Linked DNA regions of Arenibacter algicola. The protein of the gene in region 1 interacts with the protein of each later gene in a pairwise test. Links are inferred from orthologs where the notes say so. Each region holds a gene or a part of one and is shown on either strand. Other genes may lie near its edges.

The links.
Region 2: the proteins of gyrA (region 1) and gyrB interact in binary tests that used the Escherichia coli proteins (3 or more experiments, as listed by UniProt). The link is inferred for Arenibacter algicola from one-to-one orthologs.

The regions. Positions count from the first base shown.
Region 1 is NZ_JPOO01000001.1:1,406,313-1,418,936, forward strand. The notes cover bases 5,788-8,928. They hold gyrA (DNA gyrase subunit A), read left to right. Parts: upstream 5,788-6,162; coding sequence 6,163-8,694; downstream 8,695-8,928. Other genes in these bases: U735_RS0106200 (ATP-dependent Clp protease ATP-binding subunit), read right to left, coding at 5,788-5,905; U735_RS0106210 (tetratricopeptide repeat protein), read left to right, coding at 8,738-8,928. In the rest of the region: thrA (bifunctional aspartate kinase/homoserine dehydrogenase I), read right to left, coding at 1-878; U735_RS25505 (hypothetical protein), read right to left, coding at 948-1,088; U735_RS0106190 (bifunctional ADP-dependent NAD(P)H-hydrate dehydratase/NAD(P)H-hydrate epimerase), read left to right, coding at 1,147-2,691; U735_RS0106195 (hypothetical protein), read right to left, coding at 2,737-3,147; more of U735_RS0106200, read right to left, coding at 3,353-5,787; more of U735_RS0106210, read left to right, coding at 8,929-10,000; U735_RS0106215 (C40 family peptidase), read right to left, coding at 10,057-10,809; U735_RS0106220 (acetyl-CoA C-acyltransferase), read right to left, coding at 10,832-12,007; U735_RS0106225 (HD family phosphohydrolase), read left to right, coding at 12,244-12,624. UniProt on the Escherichia coli protein: A type II topoisomerase that negatively supercoils closed circular double-stranded (ds) DNA in an ATP-dependent manner to maintain chromosomes in an underwound state.
Region 2 is NZ_JPOO01000001.1:1,144,453-1,156,852, reverse strand. Bases 120-3,036 are described here. They hold gyrB (DNA topoisomerase (ATP-hydrolyzing) subunit B), read right to left. Parts: upstream 2,601-3,036; coding sequence 639-2,600; downstream 120-638. Other genes in these bases: U735_RS0104970 (DUF6588 family protein), read right to left, coding at 120-565. Also shown: more of U735_RS0104970, read right to left, coding at 1-119; asnB (asparagine synthase B), read right to left, coding at 3,140-4,810; U735_RS0104955 (DUF2911 domain-containing protein), read left to right, coding at 5,052-5,591; U735_RS0104950 (hypothetical protein), read right to left, coding at 5,695-6,129; U735_RS0104945 (hypothetical protein), read left to right, coding at 6,304-7,011; U735_RS0104940 (ABC-F family ATP-binding cassette domain-containing protein), read left to right, coding at 7,285-8,922; U735_RS0104935 (alpha/beta hydrolase), read right to left, coding at 8,986-9,798; U735_RS0104930 (YkgJ family cysteine cluster protein), read right to left, coding at 10,036-10,638; U735_RS0104925 (arylsulfatase), read right to left, coding at 10,778-12,400. UniProt on the Escherichia coli protein: DNA gyrase negatively supercoils closed circular double-stranded DNA in an ATP-dependent manner to maintain chromosomes in an underwound state.

The DNA.
Region 1 (12,624 bases):
ATCAAAGTGCCAGGAGAATTTGGATCAAAGGTGTTTTTGATAACTATGGAAATTCCTTTGGTCAATACCGGTTGTATCGTAGGCGGATAAAGAACCTTCGCACCAAAATGGGATAGTTCCATTGCTTCCTCATAAGAAATATGAGGAATGGCCATGGCCTGCTTTACTATTTTAGGGTTGGCAGTATACATGCCGCTTACGTCTGTCCATATTTCCAGAACTTCCGCATTTATGGCGTTTGCAACAATGGCAGCAGTATAGTCCGATCCTCCACGGCCCAAGGTAGTGGAATCTCCATTTACGGCAGAAGCAATAAAGCCTCCCATAATAATTACGGATTTATTACAGTTGTTGACGTAGTCGGTAATATTTTTGTTCGTCAGATCAAAGTTAACGGCTGCTTTTCCAAAATTGGAGTTTGTTTTTATAAGCTGTCTGCTATCGGCATGAACGGTATCTATTCCTTCAACAATAAAATATTCGCTTATTATATAGGAAGACAGCAACTCTCCATAACTAACAATTTTGTCCGATAGTTTCGGTGTAATTTCCCCAATTAAATATGCCCCTTCCAAAAGTGTTTCCAAGGTGTTAAGCTCACTCTTTACTTTACTTAGCACCTTACTTTGGGAATGAATAGGGATTAGTTCCTTAATGGTAATAAGGTGTCTGTCCTCTATTTCCTTTAGGATGTTTTTGTAGGTTTGATCCTGTGCGGAAGCTAGAGCTGCCGTCTTTAAAAGAAGATCTGTAATTCCGCCAAGAGCGGAAACTACTACAATGCTTTTGTTGGACCCAAGGTCTGCAATTATATTTTTTACTAAACTTATATTATTGGCGTTGGCCACTGAAGTACCACCGAATTTTAGAACTTTCATGGTTCAAAGGTATTAAATAAGAAAAATTGAATTTTGATAAAATTGTGTAACAGACGTATATGTAGTAGCTTACCCCAATGGGGTAGTGGTGCTGATAACGGTAATGGCAATGCAACCATTTATAAATGGTGTATTAAGAAGATTATTGTCCGTATTGTTAAAAGTCATCATAAGAATAAAGAACCAAATGTAGTATTTTTGATTACCCAATCAAATGTTTTGACGGATTTTTACTAAATCATCAATTTTTACTAAATAATCTTATTGAATGAAGATTTTTAATGCCAAACAGATATACGAAGCTGACAAATTCACAATAGATAAGCAGCAGATTACTAGTGAACAGCTTATGGAGCGGGCCGCAATTCGGATTTTTAATTGGATGCATTCTAGAATGCAGGGTGCCCAGGCCAAAATTCATTTGTTCTGTGGTATAGGCAACAATGGCGGGGATGGGCTGGTACTTGCCAGACATTTGCAGGATCATGATTATAATATCGAGGTATTTGTTGTTAACTATAGCGAACACAGGTCCAAGGATTTTTTAATAAATCTGGATCGTTTAAAAGAGAAAGGTGTCTGGCCCAATTTTTTAAATGAAGAATCGGAATTGCCCGATATTGGAAAAGATGATATTATTGTGGATGCAATTTTTGGGATAGGCTTGAACAGGGTTCCTGATGAATGGGTGATTGGGCTTATGCAGCACCTTAACAACTCAAAAGCCTTTGTTCTGTCAATAGATATGCCTTCCGGACTTTTTATGGAAGCTGGTCTGCCCAATACAGAGGGGGTAATAAAAGCCAATTACGTGCTTACTTTTCAAGTGCCAAAACTTGTTTTTTTTCTTCCTGAAACGGGTAAATATGTGGATCATTGGGAGGTTCTGGATATTGGCTTGGACCAAGAGTTCTTGTTTAAGTTAAAATCACATTATGAGTTGATAGGGAAGAACGAAGTCCGGTCCATGTACATTCCCCGGGAGAAGTATTCGCATAAGGGCAGCTACGGCCATTCCTTAATAGTTGGTGGAAGTTATGGGAAGATCGGGGCCGTTGTTTTGGCTGCAAAAGGAAGTATGTTGGCAGGAAGCGGATTGGTTACGGCCTATGTCCCAAAGTGTGGGTATTTGCCATTGCAGACGGCATTGCCGGAAGCCATGGTACTCACGGATAATGAAGAAGTGGAAATTTCCAAAATAGATTTTGATATGCTGCCCAGCGTGATCGGTATTGGTGTTGGAATGGGAACAACCGCAACTACAGTTAAGGCTTTTTCTGATTTTCTCAAGGGGAATAAACTGCCATTGGTCATAGACGCCGACGGATTGAACATACTTTCCAAAAATCAGGACTTGTTCAAAGTAGTGCCTCCGCAAACCGTATTAACTCCGCACCCAAAGGAGTTGGAGCGTATAATTGGGAAATGGGCGGATGATTTTGACAAGTTGAAAAAAGCAAAGGAGTTCTCTGAAAAATACGATTGCATTTTAGTTATAAAAGGGGCAAATACCATTACTGTTTATAGGGATATGGGCTATGTTAACACCACGGGAAATCCAGGCATGGCCACTGGGGGGAGCGGGGATGTGTTAACAGGGATAATCACGGGCTTGATCGCTCAGGGTTATTCTGCATTAAATGCTGCTATTTTTGGGGTATACATCCATGGGAAAGCCGCAGATATTGCGGTAGAGAAATGTGGCTTTCAGGCCTTGATAGCCAGTGGGATATTGGATAATATTGGCAAGGCGTATTTGGATCTTTTTCAAGTTTCTGAACCTGATGCTGCCACTGGTGAAAGTGAGCAATAGAAGGTATGTTTTTGCCAAATATGACAATACCATACCTTTATTATGCTATTCTGCGTTGGATATTCTTACACGTCTTTTTACCCACATTAGGGCATTGTCCTGATCAATGAAGAATTTCATAGGTTTCTTGTAAAATAGTCTCTCGATATTAAAATTGTGCATGTCTATTTCTTTAATTGAAACTACTGCAAAAGCCTTAATATTCTCTATTTCCCTAATTTGATTGTATACCATTGGATCTATGGCATACGAGTTCTTTCTTAAACTTATGTAACCGAAGTTTTTATTTCTGAAATGAATTTCCATAATACCAATTATTTGAAATACTCTTTCTTTGGTTATGGTGCTTCCTTCATCAAAAATAGAAACCATGTAATCGTCAAATACCTGTACTTTTCCAATGTCCAGTTGATATTCTCGTACGATAATAGTCTTCTTGGGTCGTCCGACTTTCATTCTCCGTATTTTATATAGTGTGTCTGCAGCGAATGTAGAATTAAGTACAACTATTATAAAAATTATTAGATTAAAGACACTTTAATCGTTTATGTGGAGAGGAAATGGGCTTACTGTGTTTTATTTCTTACAAACCTGGGGGAATAAATAAAAAAAGGAGTAGCGTTTTGCTACTCCTTTTTTGTGTTAATTATAGATATCCAATTTAGGTTTTGGACGACTTTTCTGCTTTTTTGATCTTAATGGTGAGCTCTTCCTTGGCCTCGTCAAGATCCATATGAATAGTATCGCCTTCCTCCAATTTGGAATTTACGATTTCTTCCGCCAGAGCATCCTCAATATATTTTTGAATTGCTCTTTTAAGTGGCCTGGCACCGTATTGTTTGTCAAAGCCTTTTTCGGCAATATAATCCTTGGCCTTATCTGTTAGCTGCAAATCATATCCAATATCCTTGATCCTGAGGTATAGTTTCTTCAGCTCAATATCGATTATCCTGTGGATATCTTCACGTTCCAGAGCGTTAAATACAACAACGTCGTCTATTCTGTTTAAGAATTCCGGAGCAAAGGCCTTCTTTAGGGCGTTTTCGATAACACTTTTTTGATGGGTGTCTGCCTGTGCCTTTTTTGCGGAAGTTCCAAAACCAACTCCTTGGCCAAAATCCTTTAACTGTCTTGCTCCAATGTTGGAGGTCATTATGATGATCGTATTTCTGAAATCGATCTTTCTACCAAGACTATCCGTTAAATAACCATCATCCAGCACTTGTAGAAGCATATTGAATACATCTGGATGTGCCTTTTCAATTTCGTCCAACAGAATAACGGAATAGGGCTTACGGCGTACCTTTTCGGTCAACTGTCCGCCTTCTTCGTATCCGACATATCCTGGAGGTGCACCAACAAGTCTTGATATGGCAAATTTCTCCATATATTCACTCATATCCACTCTGATCAAGGCGTCCTCTGAATCGAATAACTCCTTGGCCAGTATTTTGGCAAGTTGTGTTTTACCTACCCCTGTCTGCCCTAAAAAGATGAAGGAACCAATAGGTTTGTTCGGATCTTTTAGACCGGCCCGGTTACGTTGGATTGCTTTGGCAACTTTGGCAACTGCTTCGTCCTGACCAATTACATTGCTCTTGATCAGTTTTGGCAATTCGGCCAGTTTGTTGCTTTCTGTTTGTGCAATCCTGTTTACGGGAATACCGCTCATCATGGAGACCACGTCCGCAACATTGTCTTCAGTAACTGTTTCTTTGTGGAGCTTACTGTCTTCCTCCCATCGTTCTTGGGCAATGGCCAAATCTTTCTCTATTCGTTTTTCATCGTCCCTTAGTTTGGCGGCTTCCTCGTATTTCTGTTTTTTAACGACCGTATTTTTTAGTTCACGAACGTCTTCCAACTGTTTTTCCAGTTCCAAAATTTGTTTTGGAACATCCATATTAACGATATGAACTCGAGAACCTGCCTCGTCCAGGGCATCAATGGCCTTGTCCGGTAAATATCTGTCCGTCATATACCTGTTGGTAAGTTTTACACAGGCAATTATGGCCTCATCGGTGTATATAACGTTATGGTGATCCTCGTATTTGCCTTTGATATTTTTTAAGATCTCAATGGTCTCGGTTACAGTGGTAGGCTCTACGATTACCTTTTGAAACCGTCTTTCCAGAGCGCCATCTTTTTCTATATATTGTCTGTACTCGTCCAAAGTAGTGGCTCCTATACATTGAATTTCACCTCTGGCCAGTGCTGGCTTAAACATATTGGAAGCATCCAAACTGCCTGTGGCGCCACCGGCCCCAACTATAGTGTGGATCTCATCTATGAACAGGATAACATCGTCGTTTTTTTCCAGTTCGTTCATAACCGCCTTCATTCGCTCTTCAAACTGGCCACGGTATTTGGTACCGGCTACCAAAGAAGCCAAATCCAGAGTCACTACCCTTTTATTGTAAAGGATTCTGGAAACTTTCTTGTTGATTATCCTCAGGGCTAGGCCTTCGGCAATGGCACTTTTACCAACACCGGGCTCTCCTATCAGCAGAGGATTGTTCTTTTTTCTTCTGCTAAGAATTTGGGAAACCCTTTCAATTTCCTTTTCACGGCCCACTACGGGATCCAATTTGTTTTCTTCTGCCATTTTGGTCAGGTCGCGACCAAAATTGTCCAATACGGGGGTTTTCGATTTTTTGCTTCCCTTTTGCCCGGTACCGGAAGTGCCAAAAGTGCCTTCCTTTTCCTCACTGGGCTCATCGGAATCACTGGGAAAAGATTCCGAGGTAGGAGAGTCTATATAATCATCATCACTTGTTATCATTGATTTAAACTGGTCTTTTACTCCGTCATAGTCCACTTTTAATTTATGTAATAATTTTGTCGTAGGGTCGTTTTCATTACGTAAAATACATAGTAATAAATGGGCCGTATTGATAGAGGAGCTTTGAAATAATTTAGCTTCCAAAAATGTTGTTTTCAGTGCACGCTCCGCCTGTCTGGTCAGATGCAGGTTCTTTTTGTCCTTTTGTGCAGCGCCAGCATTTGGATTGGCGGGACTTAATATCTCCACTTTTCTTCTCAAGTGATCCAAGTCTACGTCCAATGCGTCTAAAATGCTTATTGCTTTTCCATTACCGTCCCGCAGTAATCCCAGCATTAAATGCTCGGTTCCAATGAAGTCGTGGCCTAGTCTTAAGGCCTCTTCCTTACTGTAAGCAATAACATCTTTTACTCTAGGGGAAAAATTGTCGTCCATAAAATATCCTTTCAACTTTAAAAATAGTAAATCTATATCAATCTATGGCAAATACTATACCTAATATTCGTTAAAGGTGGTCGATTTGACGAAATAAGCCATTATTTGCAAAAAAATTAACAATCAAATAGATATGCCAACCTCATATTTGAAGTGTTAATAAATTCTTCACAAAAGTATGTCCTAAGTACTTGTATAGTATCGATTTTACGTATATTGTCCTGCTTTTTTAACTAAAAATAAATAGAAGATTTTAAATGGCAGAAGGAGAAAAATTAATTCCGATTAACATTGAAGATGAAATGAAATCTGCCTACATTGATTACTCAATGTCGGTCATTGTGTCACGTGCCCTGCCAGATGTTAGGGATGGTTTAAAGCCAGTGCATAGAAGGGTTTTGTTCGGAATGCATGAGTTAGGTGTTAGATCTAATAGTGCCCATAAAAAATCCGCGCGTATTGTCGGGGAAGTATTAGGTAAGTATCATCCACACGGGGATACTTCTGTTTATGATTCCATGGTGCGTATGGCTCAGGAGTGGAGTTTAAGGTATATGTTGGTCGATGGCCAGGGAAACTTTGGTTCCGTTGATGGTGACAGTCCTGCAGCTATGCGTTATACGGAGGCCCGTATGCGTAAAATTGCGGATGATATGTTGGCCGATATAGATAAGGATACGGTGGATCATCAATTGAATTTTGATGATTCCTTGCAAGAGCCAACGGTACTCCCTACCAGAATACCTAATTTATTGATCAATGGTGCCTCGGGTATTGCAGTAGGTATGGCGACCAATATGCCACCCCACAACCTTTCCGAAGTAGTTGACGGTACCGTAGCCTATATTGACAATAACGATATTGAGATCGATGAGCTTATTACCCATATCAAAGCGCCGGATTTTCCAACAGGTGGTATAATTTATGGCTATGATGGGGTTAAGGAGGCCTTTCATACAGGACGTGGTCGTGTGGTAATGAGGGCGAAAGCCAATTTTGAGGAAGTTCAGGGACGGGAGAGTATTGTAGTGACTGAAATTCCATATCAGATCAACAAGGCGGACATGATCAAGAAGACTGCCGATCTTGTCAATGAAAAAAAGATAGAAGGTATTTCTACCATTAGGGACGAATCGGATAGGAACGGTATGCGTATCGTATATATCCTTAAAAGGGATGCTATTCCAAATATCGTTCTAAATACGTTGTACAAATATACTTCGTTACAGTCCTCTTTTAGTGTTAATAACATTGCACTGGTAAAGGGAAGACCGCAATTGTTGAATGTTAAGGAGATGATCCACTATTTTGTGGAGCACCGCCATGAGGTAGTAGTAAGGCGTACAGAGTTTGAGCTTAAGAAGGCGGAAGACAGGGCGCACATCTTAGAAGGACTTATTATAGCCTCGGATAATATAGACGAGGTAATTGCTATCATAAGAGCTTCTTCCAATGCTGATGAGGCCAGGGAAAAGCTTATGGAGCGCTTTAAGCTTAGTGAAATCCAGGCAAAGGCCATTGTTGAAATGCGTTTACGCCAATTGACAGGTCTGGAGCAGGATAAATTAAGGTCGGAATACGAGGAGATAATATTGACCATTGCCGATTTAAAGGATATTCTTGCCAAGAAAGAGCGTAGGATGCAGATCATTAAGGATGAGCTCTTGGAGGTTAAGGACAAGTATGGAGATAACCGTCGTTCCGAAATAAATTTTGCCGGTGGTGACTTAAGTATGGAGGATATGATTCCTGATGAGCAAGTGGTAATTACCATTTCCCACGCCGGTTATATTAAAAGAACACCCCTTTCAGAATATAAGACCCAAAACAGGGGTGGTGTTGGTCAAAAAGCATCTTCCACCAGAAATGAAGATTTCTTGGAACACCTTTTCGTGGGTACTAACCACCAATATATGTTGTTCTTTACCCAAAAGGGTAAATGTTTCTGGATGCGGGTCTATGAAATTCCGGAGGGAACCAAAACTTCCAAAGGCCGTGCTATCCAAAACTTGATCAATATTGAGAACGATGATATGGTGAAAGCCTTCATATGTACACAGGATTTGAAGGATGAGGAATATGTAAACAGTCATTATGTTATTATGGCCACGAAAAAGGGTATCGTTAAAAAGACCTCTTTGGAGCAATACTCAAGGCCAAGACAGAATGGTATCAATGCAATAAGCGTCCGTGAGGACGATGAACTTTTGGAAGCTAAACTCACTACAGGTGCCAGTCAGATATTCCTGGGATTAAAGTCCGGTAAGGCCATTAGGTTCGAGGAGGTAAAGACGAGACCTATGGGTAGAAATGCCTCCGGTGTTCGTGGAATTACCTTGGCACATGATAACGATGAGGTAATAGGAATGGTGGCCGTACATAATTTTGAAGAGGAAATATTGGTAGTGTCGGAGAATGGGTACGGAAAACGTTCCAGTATTGAAGACTATAGAATCACCAACAGAGGAGGTAAAGGGGTGAAGACCATTTCCATTACCGACAAAACAGGTGGATTGGTAGCTATTAAAAATGTTTCGGACTCAGATGATTTAATGATTATCAATAAATCGGGCATCGCGATTAGGATGAGTGTTGAGGATTTAAGGGTAATGGGTAGGGCAACACAGGGTGTTCGACTCATTAATATTAAAGGCAACGATTCCATTGCGGCTGTGGCTAAAGTGATGAAGGACGAAGATGAAATAGATGACATTGCAGACCTAGAGGTAGATGCCAAAGAAGAAGATGGCACGGCTCTTGATAATGATAATGCGGAAACCAAAGAATAACATTTAAACACGAATAAACACTAATAAGTAAATTTAATTTGAAATGAAAACAAATATTTTAATACTCTCGACTATGTTTTTTTCGGTAGTCGGAATTGCTCAAAAGGATGAGATCAAAACGGCTGATAAAGCGTTAAAGTCGGGCGATGCCATGGCTGCGAAAACAGCATTGGATGGTGCATCTTCACTAATTGCCAGTGCAGATGAAAAAATGCAGGCCCAATATTACTTTTTGAGGGGAACTGCTTATGCCGAACTGGCCAAAAAAGGCACCGCCGGTGCTTTTGATGAAGCTATTTCTTCCTTTAAAAAAGTAAGTGAAGTAGAGGAGAAGAGTGGTAAGGCCAAGTACGGATCGGATGCCAAGGAAAAACTTTCTGGCATGACTGCCGACCTTATTAATTCTGCTGTAGAAGATAACAACAATAAAAACTACGAGGAAGCGGCCGGTAAACTCTATATGGGTTACCAATTAAGCCCACAGGATACTGTTTATCTTTATTATGCGGCCAGTAGTGCTGTAAATGGAGGGCATTATGAGAAGGCGCTAAAATATTACAACGAGTTAAAAGATTTGGGTTATGATGGAGGCGGAATGGTCTACAAGGCTACCAACGTGTCTACTGGTGAAGTAGAAGAGATGGAGAAAACCCAAAGAGAGCTAATGGTTAAATCTGGTGCCTATAAGGATCCAGTGGACGAGAAGACTCCTTCAAAAACTACGGAAATTGTTAAGAATATTGCCTTGATTTATACACAATTGGGTCAAGATGACAATGCCTTGGAGGCCTATAAGGATGCTAGGGCAAAAGACCCAAAAGATGTGAACTTGATCCTGAACGAGGCCAACCTTTACTATAAGATGGGCGATAAGGAGAAATTTAAGGCTTTAATGGCAGAAGCTTCTGAAGTTGCTCCTGATAACCCGGATTTGTTCTACAATGTTGGTGTCATCAATATGGAACAAGGGTTAATTGAAGACGCAAGGAAAGCTTATAAAAGGGCAATCGAAATTAATCCAGGATATGTGAATGCGCAATTGAACCTGTCTACCACGTATGTCAATGAAGGAAATGGCCTGATAGATGAAATGAATTCACTTGGAAATTCCAAAAAAGATATCGCTAGATATGATGAGTTAAAGGAGAAAAAGGATAGCTTGTTCCGTGATGGGGCTATAATCTTGGAGGATGCACTAAAATTGAACCCGGACAATCAAAGTATACTTTCACAATTAAAGAATATTTATGGTGCTTTGGGAGATAATGAAAACTTCTTACGCCTTAAAAAGCTTACCGGAGAGTAATAAATAACACTTTTCAAGAATATTTTAAAGGGCTATCGCAAAACGATGGCCCTTTTTTATATGATTTTTTTGATTACCCTTAGTTTATGGGTATAGGTATTTGTTTCGGTATTGAAAATTCCCGTATGGTCAATTCGGTCTATTCTGACCTTACCAAAGGAATGGATAACATAGTTGTTCTCCATGATAATTCCTACGTGGTCTATAGTGCCTTCGTTATTGTCGAAAAAGGCCAGATCTCCCGGTTCACTTTCTTCAATAAAACTTAAAGCCTCCCCTTGGGTAGATTGCTGTTGGGCTCCCCTGAGTAAACGATAGCCGTTTGTTTTATAGGTCATTTGGGTAAATCCCGGACCATCAATGCCAAAAGTGGTTTTTCCTCCCCATAGATAAGGTGCGTTTAAATAGAGGAGAGCTTTGTTTACGAGTTGGTCTTTATCTTGTTTTCCGATTGTGAACGAGCCATCGAATTTGTGATTTAGAGGACAATTTTGTGGTATACAAGATCCTAGCACAATAGGAAGCAGTACATTGTTCTCTGTTTCTATAAATGAAATAAGTTCGGAAGATACTTTTGTTGATTCCAGACTTTCCAATTCTTTAAATAGGTCTTCGTCTATAAGGGTGAATTGCTGATTGCTGACCCAGCCTTCAAAATTATCGAAAGCGTTGCGGATCTTGCTCCATTTTTTTCTTTGATCCAATACCTTAAAATGTTCCCCGTACAAAAGCTGGGAAACCATTTCGCTGGTGTCGTCTGCAACGGAACGTATTGGGACAATACTAAGGTGGCAAATACCGTATTGCATGGGCTTGCTTTACAAGAACTTATTAATTTCTTTCTATAATTATTGCAGAAGCGCCACCGCCACCATTACAAATGGCCGCTGCTCCTATTTTAGCTTTGTTTTGATCCAGTACGTTGAGTAATGTAATAATGATCCTTGCCCCTGAACAACCTAGGGGGTGACCCAAAGAAACGGCTCCTCCATTCACATTTACATTTTTATCGGTAAGGCCAAGTATTTTCATATTGGCCAGGCCAACTACCGAAAAGGCTTCATTAAATTCAAAATAATCAACTTCTTCCATGCCGATGCCGGCTTTGGACAAGGCTTTTGGAAGGGCTTTTGCCGGCGCTGTTGTGAACCACTTTGGTTCTTGGGCCGCATCGGCATAGCTTTTTATAGTAGCCAAAGGCTTTAATCCCAGCTCTTTCGCTTTTTCACTGCTCATTAGTACCAAGGCCGCTGCACCATCGTTGATGGTGGAGGCGTTCGCAGCCGTTACCGTGCCGTCCTTGGAAAACGCAGGGCGTAATCCGGGAATCTTATCCAGTTTAACATTTTTAAATTCTTCGTCTTCAGTTACCAAAATTGGTTCGCCCCTTCTTTGCGGAACTTCAACGGGTACTACTTCATTGGTAAATTTTCCACCTGCCCAGGCATCCGCAGATCTTTGGTAGGATTGAATTGCAAAATTATCTTGGTCTTCCCTGCTAAATTTATATTCAATAGCGCAGGCGTCCGCACATGTTCCCATGGCTTGCTGGTCATAGGCATCCACAAGTCCATCTTTTTGCATGCCATCGATCAATGTGCTGGGCCCAAATTTATGTCCACTTCTTAAGTGGATGTAATGGGGTATTAGGCTCATGTTTTCCATACCCCCCGCAACAACAATACTGTTGTCTCCCAATGCTATGGACTGGGCGGCCATCATCACCGATTTCATTCCCGAGGCACATACTTTGTTGATTGTAGTACAGGGTACTGTATTGGGTATGCCGGCATAGATGGCGGCTTGTCTAGCTGGTGCCTGACCGGCTCCTGCCTGCACAACGTTTCCCATTAGAACTTCCTCTACTTGGGAAGGATCCAATTTTATTTTGCTTAATGCGCCTTTAATGGCGATAGCGCCAAGTTCTGGTGCCGTAATGGTGGACAATGCTCCCATAAAGCTTCCTATTGGTGTTCTAACAGCGGAAACGATCACAACATCTTTCATCAAGTTCATTTTTATTATCTGCGAATTTAAGAAATTAATGCGCAATGAGGTGTGCAACGCTAGAATATTCCAAGTTATTTCTGAATCTGCAACTGCTTTTGGGGATTGGTAATAGATGAAATAAAGCCTACGCCTGTTGGTTAAATTTTATAAGTAGGTTTCAAAAGTGGTGTTATTTGGGTAAAGTATCATTTTAAGTTTATATTTTTCTATTTTTGACTATATATACTTACCGTATGCGCACTTTTTTGGACAGCCTTTATAAAAATCACTCCCTGGTTTATAAGTATTTTTTATATTTCTCGGCTGTTTTCTTTATTGTATTCTTTTTTCCACGTGGCGGAAAGTTTAAATACGAATACCAAAAGGGCAAGCCATGGCAATACAATAATTTTTATGCTCCATTTGATTTTTCCATAAATAAGGGCGAGGAAGAAATTATAAAGGAAAAGGAGAAAATAGAAAGCAATCATATAGACTACTATTATTATGACTCCGGTATTGTGGCCGAAGTAGACAGCACAATTGGCAGGGAGCTGGGTAAGGCTTTTAATTCCTCCAGTTTTAACCAGAATGAACTTGAAAGGATCAAAGATGTTGCCAATGACGTTTTGGCG
Region 2 (12,400 bases), 260 kb from region 1 along the record:
GACCAACCCCGTATAATCCGACGGCCACGTCCTCTGTATTAATTTTAGGCAAAAACCTGGCCTTCACTTCCAAGCCCTTGACCAAGCCTACACTTACCTGTAAAAACGCGGAAGGAATAAAGTTTATGTTTTCCGAAGCAAGTCCGGTCGGCAATTCAAATTCCTCCCGGGTTGTAATAGGCCCTACTTCACCTTCTACAAATACCCGAATGCCCTCAAGATCTCCCAAAGCAGTGGAAACCGGTTTGGAAGTGCTTCCATCCACGAACTGCAGATTTTCATAATCAGCTGTATTTAGAACGAAAGTCTTTTTGTCTTCCTTATTTTTAAAAGAAGTCATATTGCCAATTATGGAAATCTCAAAACCCCCCAAGGGTTTGGAATCGGCAGAGTTGTACCATCCATTGGACAAACTATAAATAGCACCCTCGGACACCGGCCCGAAATAACTATCAGAAAATTTCTCAGCATCATTAATTCCCGCAGCAAATAGCTCATTAACGTTAGATTGCGAATAACCCGCTACACTAAAAAACAAAATTCCTATTAAAAATAAATATTTCATAACACTTAGATTTTTGCTAAAACTAAAAAACTCGCACCAATGGTGCGAGTTTTTGTTGTGTAAACCCTATTTTTTATGCATCAATGTTGGCATAGACCGCATTTTTCTCAATAAACTCCCTACGAGGTGGAACTTCATCTCCCATCAACATTGAGAAAACTCTATCTGTCTCTGTGGCGTTATCTATGGTTATCTGCCTTAAGGTCCTAAATTCAGGATTCATTGTAGTATCCCATAATTGTTCCGCATTCATCTCCCCAAGACCTTTATATCTCTGAATACCCACGCTACCGTTAAAACTCTCGGCAATTTCATCCCTCTCCTTATCGGACCAGGCGTATCTTTTCTTAGACCCTTTCTTTACCAAATACAGAGGTGGGGTTGCTATATAAACGTGACCTCCCTCGATCAATTCGCGCATATACCTAAAGAAAAAGGTCAATATCAAGGTCTCGATATGGCTACCATCCACATCCGCATCACACATAATCACTACTTTGTGATAGCGCAACTTATCCAAGTTCAAAGCCTTGCTGTCTTCCTCGGTACCAATGGTAACACCCAAGGCAGTATATATATTTTTGATCTCCTCATTTTCAAAGACCTTATGGGTCATAGCTTTCTCCACGTTCAGGATCTTACCCCTTAATGGAAGAATAGCCTGAAAAGCCCTGTCGCGCCCTTGCTTGGCAGTACCTCCCGCAGAATCACCCTCAACAAGGAAGACCTCACACAATGCCGGATCCTGTTCCGAACAATCGGATAGTTTTCCTGGCAGGCCACCAATGCTCATCACGGTTTTACGCTGAACCATTTCACGGGCCTTGGTAGCCGCATGACGGGCTTGGGCCGCCAAAATTACTTTTTGGACAATGGTTTTGGCATCATCTGGATTTTCCTCCAAATAATTGGTCAACATTTCAGAAACTGCCTGACTTACTGCCGCAGATACTTCCCTGTTACCCAATTTGGTTTTGGTCTGCCCTTCAAATTGCGGTTCCGCAACCTTTACAGAGATAATTGCGGTTAAACCTTCCCTAAAATCATCGCCTTGAACCTCGAATTTTAATTTTTCCAACATCCCCGATGCATCGGCATACTTCTTCAAAGTAGATGTCAGACCCCTTCTAAATCCGGCCAAATGTGTACCGCCTTCATGGGTATTGATATTATTGACATAGGAATGCAGATTCTCTGTATAAGAAGTATTATAGACCATGGCCACTTCTACAGGAATATCGTTCTTCTCCCCTTCCATGGAAATTACGCTACGAATAAGAGGTTCGCGATTTCCATCCAAGAACTTGATAAATTCCTTTAGTCCCTCTTCGGAAAAAAAGCGCTCGGTTACATAACCACTTTCGCTGTCCTTATCCTTTTGTCGCTTGTCCATCAAGGTGATGGATACACCCTTGTTCAAGAATGAAAGCTCACGCATTCTATTTGCCAAGGTCTCATAACTGTATTCCACAGTCTGGGTAAATATCGTATCATCCGGTGTAAAAGTTACAATGGTCCCCCTTTTATCGGTTTCCCCAATACTTTTCACAGGATATAGTGCTTTACCCTTACTGTACTCCTGTTCCCAGATTTTTCCATCCCTATGCACCGTAGCTCTCAAGTGCTTGGAGAGTGCATTGACACAGGATACCCCAACACCGTGCAAACCACCTGATACCTTGTAGGAATCCTTGTCAAATTTACCTCCGGCACCTATTTTGGTCATAACTACCTCTAAAGCCGAAACGCCTTCTTTCTTGTGAAGGTCTACAGGGATACCCCTACCGTTATCCTGGGTAGTAATGGAATTGTCTTCATTTATCGTTACACTAATCTCATCACAATGGCCGCCCATTGCCTCATCAATGGAGTTATCCACTACCTCATAAACCAAATGATGCAAACCACGTACCCCTACATCACCAATATACATGGAAGGCCTCATACGCACATGCTCCATACCCTCAAGGGCCTGGATACTATCCGCGGAATAATTGTTCTTTTTTTGCTCGTCTTTATTTGCTTCTTCGCTCATAAATAAATACTTATTTCATTATAATTTTAGCAATCCTACAAATATACGCAATACCCTATGAAATATAGGGCTGATGCCCAATATAAGTCACTAAGTTATCAACAAAAATTGTGGAAAAATACCAATCGATATAAAAGTTGGCAAAGAGCGCTCTTTACTCCTCTACATACCCAATTCCGAGCATGCGGATCTACCAAATAAACAAGAAGTTGTAACGGAACAACCAAGCTAATACAGATGGACTAAATCGTAAAATATACCCCTACATTGAATTGCCTTTTGCCACAATATCTTTCCTTATTTTTCGCACTCCAGACCAAAACAATCATGAACTTGGTTATTTCATGGATACCGAATAAACCCTGTACAGGACTTTAACCCATTCGGCTGGAGTTTCTATAGTGATATGGCCAGAACTCGCAAATTTAATTACCAAGATAACCTCCTAAAAATAAAAGAGGCATCCCCTACAGGATGCCTCTTACACTAATAAACTATAAACTTGATCTATTGAATTCTTAATGCCTACTCCGGCAGCATTACTTTACATAAGCATCGGAATGCACCTTTGATACAGCCCTACCGGACGGATCGTTCATGTTTTTAAAGGCCTCATCCCATTCCAGGGCAATTCTGGTACTACATGCCACTGAAGGTTCCTGTGGAACACATAATGCCGCAGCATCGGATGGAAAATGCTCTTCAAAAATTGAGCGATAATAGAATTCTTCTTTAGACGTAGGTGTCTGCAAAGGAAATCTGTATTTGGCATTTGCCAATTGATCATCCGTAACTTCGTTCTTAACAACCTCCTTCAAGGTATCTATCCAGCTATAACCAACTCCATCTGAAAATTGTTCCTTTTGTCTCCATGCAACACTTTCCGGCAACATATCTTCAAAAGCCTTACGAACCACCCATTTCTCCATGCGTTCCCCGTTGATCATCTTGTCCTTAGGGTTGATTCTCATGGCTACGTCCATAAACTCCTTATCCAAAAATGGAACCCTTCCCTCTATGCCCCAAGCAGCCAAGGATTTATTGGCCCTTAGACAATCGTACATGTGAAGCTTATCCAATTTACGAACTGTTTCCTCATGGAATTCCTTCGCATTTGGCGCCTTATGAAAGTATAAATAACCCCCAAATAATTCATCCGCTCCTTCGCCCGACAAAACCATTTTAATACCCATAGATTTTATAACCCTGGCCATTAAATACATTGGGGTAGAAGCCCTTATCGTAGTTATATCATATGTTTCCAGGTTGTATACTACATCTTTAATAGCATCCAAACCTTCTTGAATGGTGAATTTTATTTCGTGGTGCACGGTACCGATATGTTTTGCCACTTTTTGTGCCGCTGCCAAATCCGGTGAACCTTCCAATCCTACTGAAAATGAATGCAATTGCGGCCACCAGGCATCCGTAGTGTCATCCGACTCAATTCTCTTCTGGGCATATTTTTTTGCTATGGCAGAAGTTACCGACGAGTCCAATCCACCCGAAAGCAATACACCATAGGGTACATCGGACATTAATTGTCTATGAACTGCCGCTTCCAAGGCCTCTTTAACAGCTTGAATACTAGTCTCATTGTCCTTTACCGCATCGTATTCCATCCAATCTCGGGAATACCATCTTTTAAATTCCCCATCGCTGCTATGCAAGTAATGACCTGGAGGAAACAACTGTATCTTGGTACAGGTCCCTTCCAAAGCTTTTAATTCTGAGGCTACATAAAAAGTACCATTAATATCCCAACCTACATATAGTGGAATAATCCCCATATGATCCCTTGCTATAAAATACTCATCCTTTTCAGAGTCATAGATGGCAAAACCAAAAATACCGTTCATTTCATCCAAGAAGTCCACCCCTTTCTTCTGATATAGGGCCAAAATTACCTCGCAGTCAGACTCGGTCTGAAAATCATAGGTTCCTGCAAATTGCTTACGCAATTCCCTATGGTTATATATTTCACCATTAGCGGCCAAAACCAATTTCTTATCCGGACTGAACAAAGGTTGTTTTCCCGATGCCGGATCAACGATTGCCAAACGTTCATGAGCCAAAATAGCCTTATCATCGGCAAATATCCCACTCCAATCTGGCCCTCTATGTCTAATTTTCTTGGACATTTCCAGCAATTGAGGCCTTAAAACCTCGGTACTCTCTTTTACATCAAAGGCACATACAATTCCACACATACAATAATATTTATGTCAATTTTAAAGCAAATATCGACCTAATATACACATTATAAAATATAAAACTTAAAATTAGTTATAATTTAAAACTATAAATACATAAATACTAACATATTGTTATATTTTAAATGAAATCGCTTACACCAACCATCTATTTTGTAAGGTGACCAAAATTTACCGACTTTTAATTCAAATTAATAGGAATACTACTTAAATTTGACAATCACTAAAACTAAAAAAAATGAAAAATTTATTTACGATTGCACTTATGGTTATTGCTTTGGCCTTTAGCTCTGAAGCTATGGCACAGAAATTCAGTGGATTGGACAAGAGTCCAGCGGACATTGCCTCCTACCCTACTGATTATAAAGTTTCGGAAAAATTGGTTCGAGTAACTTATAGTCGACCACAATTAAAAGGACGTTCAATTTCTGAACTAGCCCCAGCAGGGAAGGTTTGGAGAACTGGAGCGAATGAGGCCGCTGAAATCATTTTTTATAAAGATGCTACTGTAGGTGGTAAAGCAGTTGCCGCTGGTACTTATTCCCTATTTACCATTCCAGGTGATAAGGAATGGACCATAATACTGAACAAAAATTTAAATCAGTGGGGGGCCTATTCCTACCAGGAAAGTGCCGATGTATTACGTGTACCCGCCGGTGTGAGCAATGCGTCCGAATCTTTGGATGCCTTTTCCATTGCTTATAAAGATGTAGACAATGGTACCCATATGGTTTTAGGATGGGGAAACACCAGAGTTTCCCTACCAATTACCTTTTAAGGGGAAACAATTTTTAAAAAGAAAAAAACCGAAGTTAAAAACTTCGGTTTTTTTTATGACTTAAGGGACTCTAAGCAGCCCTAAAAAGATTAAAAATCAATTCCTATTCAGGATCTAAACGCCTTTCCCCTGTTAATTGGAAAACACCGTCCTGAGAACTTGCCTTTCCACTTATCTTATCACCTTCCGCATTTATACTCACGGATACTATTTGGCCTTCCAAATTAAGGTCAAATGTCAAAGTATTATCTTCCACCCTAACGTCCTGTGCCTTGCTCTCCCTACCTCGTAAAGCAACCACAACTGTAAGTACACCTTCTTTTTTAGATATAAACAATATCCCCTTGGCATACTCATAAGGCACATTTTCTGCAGAATACTTCCAATTTCCCAGAAAATTTTCTTCCCCAAAAAGTGCGGGGGTCTTAATTACCACAAAGGCTAATCGATCTACATTTTTGGAAGCAAAGGAAGAAAACCCCAATAGCAAGGTGTATACTACAAATGCCAACTTGACAATAGCTTTAAAATTTCCCATCTCTCTTTTTTTGAATCAGAATTGTTTTAATTTATAAAAGATCATGCGCAATGGAATGCAATTAAAACCTTATTACTTACTTCCTTTTAAAGCGCATCACCATAAGAACTCCGTTTGGACAGTTTTTATTGTTTAAATTGCCATTAAAATTAAGATTATCATTGCCCTGGAACCATGAGTGAAAATTACCTTCCCAGTGAACTCCCTACCCAAATTAAACTCCTACAGGCGGAGATTAATAGGCTGCAATTGGAAATCAACGAAACAATTCAAAAAACATCCGTTTTTGAAAACCTTCTCCGCACCAAAATCGAAGATGAATTAATTGAGGAACAAGAACTTTCACTGCTCTATAAGCAACAAAAAAAGGCAAAAAAGGATAAACGCCTGGCACAAAAAAAGCGCGGAAAGAACTATGACCAGACCGGAATCCTGACCTCAGACCAACCAAAACCGATTCCAGAAAAGAATTCAAGGGAACGACAACAAAGGAAGCAACTGTACCGAGAGGCCATGCTATATGTACATCCCGATAAATTTTCTATGCAAACCGATAAATTGGACTTGGCCACGGAGATCACGACCCAGCTTATAGAAATTTACAGATTTGGAGATTTGCCGGCCCTAAAGGCCTATCACGCACATATTTTTAGTGGCAACACCTTGATTAAGCCGCACGAAAAACAAGAGCCCTTAAAAGATCCCGACCTTACATATTTAAAAATGGAGCTAAAAAAACTGCGGGAGGAACTGGCGGCGGCCAAAAATAGACATACTTACAAAGTGTTGACGGAGTACGAAAACCCAATGAGCTTTTTGGACGAATTGAAGGCCTACTACAAGGACCGACTCATGAAACTCCGTAAGAGGACTAGAACATAATCGTTATCCGAAATAAAATGTTCATTTATTAAAGGTCCCGAAAAAAAAGGCAATATGTGAATATTAATCCATACCGCTTCACTACAAAATCATATGCAATTCGCGATCTAGATTTTTTTACCAAAAAAACCAACAAAACAAGGTGTTTCGTCGCTAAACCGACTTATACATTAGCTTCCATATCGCAACTACAAAAAACATTGGGTTCAATACTCCAATAAAATGCTATCGGTATCCCGCTTTTTCATAGTTTTGCAGACTTAAATTTGGAATATGATTTCTGTAGATGCAATAGCGGTGGAATTTAGTGGTGACACCTTGTTTAGTGATGTTTCCTTTGTTATCAATGAGAACGATAAGATTGCCCTAATGGGCAAAAACGGGGCTGGAAAATCTACCATGATGAAGATAATTGCAGGGGAGCAAAAAGCCACCCGAGGGCATATTCGCTATCCCAAGGACGCCGTAATTGCCTATTTGCCCCAGCATTTATTGACCGATGACAGTTGTACCGTTTTCGAGGAAGCCTCCAAAGCCTTTAAGGAAATCTTTAGCATGCGGGATGAAATTGAACGCCTCAACAAGGAATTGGAAACCCGTACCGATTATGAATCGGACGCCTATATGAATATTATTGAAAAAGTTTCGGACCTGGGTGAAAAATTCTATGCACTTGAAGAAATAAATTACGAGGCAGAGGTAGAAAAGGCGCTTAGGGGACTAGGGTTTAAGCGCGAAGATTTTCATCGCCTTACCAGTGAATTCAGTGGTGGTTGGCGAATGAGAATAGAACTTGCCAAGATATTATTGCAAAAGCCGGACCTAATCCTTTTGGATGAGCCCACCAACCACGTGGATATAGAATCAGTTATTTGGCTGGAGGATTTCCTGTTGAACAAAGCCAAGGCAGTTGTCGTAATCTCCCATGACAAAACCTTTATAGATAATATTACCAACAGAACCATAGAAGTAACCATGGGCAGGATCTATGATTACAAGGCCAACTACACCCACTACCTTCAGTTAAGGGAAGACAGGCGAAGCCACCAAATAAAAGCTTATCAGGAACAGCAAAAGTTTATTGCAGACAATCAAGCCTTTATTGACCGGTTTAAGGGTACCTATTCCAAAACCAACCAGGTAACTTCCAGGGAAAGAATGTTGGAAAAGCTTCAGATCATAGAAATTGACGAAATAGACACCACGGCCCTAAAACTGAGGTTCCCTCCTTCCATTCGCTCCGGCGACTATCCGGTTACTGCTGAAGGGCTTTCCAAAAGTTATGGCGACCATGTGGTTTTCAAAGATGCCAATCTCTCTATTTCGCGTGGCGAAAAGGTTTCTTTTGTTGGAAGGAACGGCGAAGGAAAATCTACAATGATCAAGGCCATTTTGGGCGAAATTGAAGTTGAGGGAAAATGTAGTTTGGGGCACAATGTGAAAGTTGGTTATTTTGCCCAAAACCAAGCCTCCTTGTTAGATCCTGAACTAACCATCTTCCAGACTGTGGATGAAGTAGCGGAAGGAGACGTACGGACACAGATCAAAAATATTCTCGGCAGGTTTATGTTTAGCGGTGATGACCTGGAAAAAAAGGTAAGTGTACTTTCAGGAGGGGAAAAAACCCGTCTTGCAATGGTGAAATTGCTTTTGGAACCGGTAAATCTTCTGATACTGGATGAGCCTACCAACCATTTGGACCTAAAATCCAAGGATGTACTTAAAGAAGCCCTGCTTGCCTTTGATGGCACCTTAATATTGGTCTCCCACGACCGGGATTTTCTGCAAGGACTGTCCCAAAAAGTATTCGAATTTAAGGACAAACGCGTCATAGAACATTTCGAGACCATAGATGCCTTCTTGGTACGCAACAGAATAGAGAACCTTAAAGAAATAGATTTAAAGGCCTAATTATCAAAGTATTAAATACGAATTGATCTCCTGAGCCAGATCAACAAGAAGCATAACCCAACTTTAGGATTTAAAAAAACTATCAAAAAACAATAGTTGGTACTGAATGGCATTGGCCCAATAATCCCAATTGTGGCTTCCTGGGCGTTCTATATAATCGTGCGGAATATTTCTTTCCAACAATTTTTGGTGCATTCTTTTATTGGCATCATAGAAGAAGTCATTAACTCCGCAATCAAAAATGAGCTTTAAATTGTCCTTTTTCAACAAATAAACCATGTTGATTACCGTGTTATCTTCCCAGTGGCCTTTATTTTCCGCATAATCGCCCAGTCGCTTGGACAAGTCCCAATTTTCGGGAAAGGGTCGGATATCCAGACCGCCGCTCATACTTCCTGCAGCACCCCACACCTCCTGGTGCTTAAAAGCCAAATAAAAAGCCCCATGTCCACCCATACTCAAGCCAGTAATGGCCCTAGATTCCCTATTGGCCAGAGTATTGTATTTCTTATCCACCGCCTGAACCAACTCTTTGGCAACATAGGTCTCATAACGCATGTCCGGATCTACTGGACTATCAAAATACCAACTGGTCTTACTACCATCCGGACAGACTATAATCATGTTATATGCGTCAGCATAATCTCTTATGGATCCCACCTTGGTTACCCAATCCGTATGGTCGCCTCCTGCTCCGTGTAAAAGAAAAAGTACCGGGTATCCTTTTTTTTGTGCAGTATAACTATCCGGCAAAATTACCAGATTGGCAATGGATTTACCCATAGACTTACTCGCAACTTTTAGGGTATCCAGCTGTGATGCAAATACACTCAGTACGGTACAAAAAACAAACAATGTAGTCAATAGTTGTCTCATCACTTTATAATTATCCTTTAAGCCCTAACTACTTTTTAGCTTGAAGATGTCTACTGATTTCTCAGACAATATGCATTTTATCTCCTGCCAAACAAATATCTGGACAGTCCAATTTCAAAACTAGGCAAAAAACACAAAACACAAAATGAATCCGATGTCGATTTACAAGAATTTAGGGTAAAATACACTGATTTAAAAAAGTAATAACCAAGTTTCTTTGAAAGTTCTCCCTAGTTACTAGGCAGTAACCTTATGCCCTTCCGGGAAGGGACGGTATGCATAATACTGAAGCACTTCCTCAATGGCCGCCTTCATTGCTATATTGATAGGAAGAATACTATTTCCCATCCTGAAATCTATTTGATTAAGATTCATATAGTAGTCTGTAAAAATAGGCACGTATAGTCCGTTTTTCATAGCCACCTTGGAATTCTCATAAAGATCGGCCTGATTTTCCTTTATAATCTTACAAGTGGCCAAACGCAGTTGCCCTAACTTGTCCCTACTTGCCCCATATCCAAACAAGCGACATATTAGTCCCCGGAACTTATAATCACCACATCTACCACTATTGCTATCCAAAACGGACAATGGCCGATATAAATGGCAAATGGAATTATCGCTGACCTTTAATTCCTCCAAGGTAGTTTCTGCCTTTCCATTTAAAAAAAGATTAAAAGCCCATGGCAGAAATTCTAAAGGGGAAGCATCTATGTCCGGATGGGTGCAACATTTACCGCAACCTGCTATACAACCAAGACCCGACTCGGATTGAAAAGTAGCTATCTCCCGATCCAATACCGCGAACAACGCCTCAACTGCTTTTACCCTACTTTCCATGGACATAAATATTTTGCGCGAATGTACGCTAATAAAGGTATCACTCAACAATTATTTAATGTGCCATTTTGGAAACATTCCGACCCTGAAAAACCTATCTATTTACTTGAAAATGAATAAGAAACAAATGAATTGGATCCTAATCCACTTTTTTCATTTCCATCCAAAAAGGAAAAACATTCTTATTGTCTACGGCATAAAATGGCAAAAGCTTGCCCGACATTTTTGGAAAATAAACTTTCTCCATCTGTATTATATCGGTATCTCCCTTTTTATTTTCCATTTGTCTTACAAGCGTATTGGCTTCCAAAACCATTTTCCCATTACCGACTACCGGTTGAACAAACTTAAATGTAATATCATAATAACCCTCTTCAATTTCAGTATCCCAATGACCATAAATCTCCTCTTGATTCCAAATACCGCGCTCCCCTCCGGCATCATTCCTATTCAAAATTACCGGGTTCTCGTAGGGGGTGCCCACCGAAATTTTTGGAGGGTTTACAAGATTTTCAGAAATGATCAACTCCCCGTATATTTCATCCAACTCCTTTTTAAGGTCTATTGCCAATTCTTTGTTCTCCTTTAGCACATTTTGCTGCTCATATGGATCCTTGGTAAGTTGAAACAATTCAAAATCTTCAATAGTGGCATTATAGTCTGTTTTTCCTACCAATTTGTACCCTGCTTTCTGAATGGCCATGTTATTATACAATTCAGGATAGCGGCGCGACCAATAAAAAAATAGGGAACGATCGGCCCATTCCACTTTTTGGCCCTGTATTAAGGGAACTAAACTTTTGCCATCTATAATCCTATCTTTTGGCATTTCCACATCGCAAATTGCCGATAGCGTAGGCAGGACATCCAAATGCGCCGTCATGGTTTCCACATCTTTGTCACCCTTGGAAAGTGCTGGATATTTTAAATAAAATGGGACTCGTACACCCCCATTGTAAACATCTCCCTTAAGTCCCCTCATACCACTTACATATCTGGTCTGTTGCGGGCCATTATCGGTCATAAAAATTACAAGGGTGTTTTCCGATAATCCTAAGGCATCCAATTTTTTGAAGAGTTTGCCGAGATTGTCATCAATATTATTTACCATGGCATATACCTTTCTGGCATCTTCCTTATCCTTTTCGCTCATTTTTGAAAATGGCTTTCCGTCCTTACCAAACCCTGCAGAAGGGTCTATGTCTCTATACTTTTGATAATAGGAATCCGGCACCTGCAAGGGGGTATGTGGGGCATTATAGGCCAAATAGCAGAAAAAGGGCGATTCCTTATTTTTATCAATAAAATTGATCGCCTGATCGGTGAAAATATCGGAGCAATACCCCTCATAGGCTTGCTGTTGGTTATTGTGCCAAAGTACAGGATCAAAATAACTTGTATCCCCCTTAAAATAAGTAGTAATATCCCCTACCTGCCCCATGCCTCCAGAAAGGTGGATAACAGACTCATCAAAACCTTGATCACTGGGCCTACTTGGATAATTATCCCCTAAATGCCATTTCCCAAATGCCCCCGTCGTATAATCTGCCTGCTTCAACATCTCGGCTATGGTAACTTCGTTGGAAGCCATAATTGCCCCTCCGTTGTAAGTATCCCTCATACCCGTTCGCAATGAATAACGCCCCGTCATTAAACTGGATCTGGTTGGTGCACAAACCGGAGAAACGTAAAAATTGTTGAACCTAACACTTTCACGTGCCAAGGCATCAATAACGGGTGTTTTTACATGGGGATTCCCAGT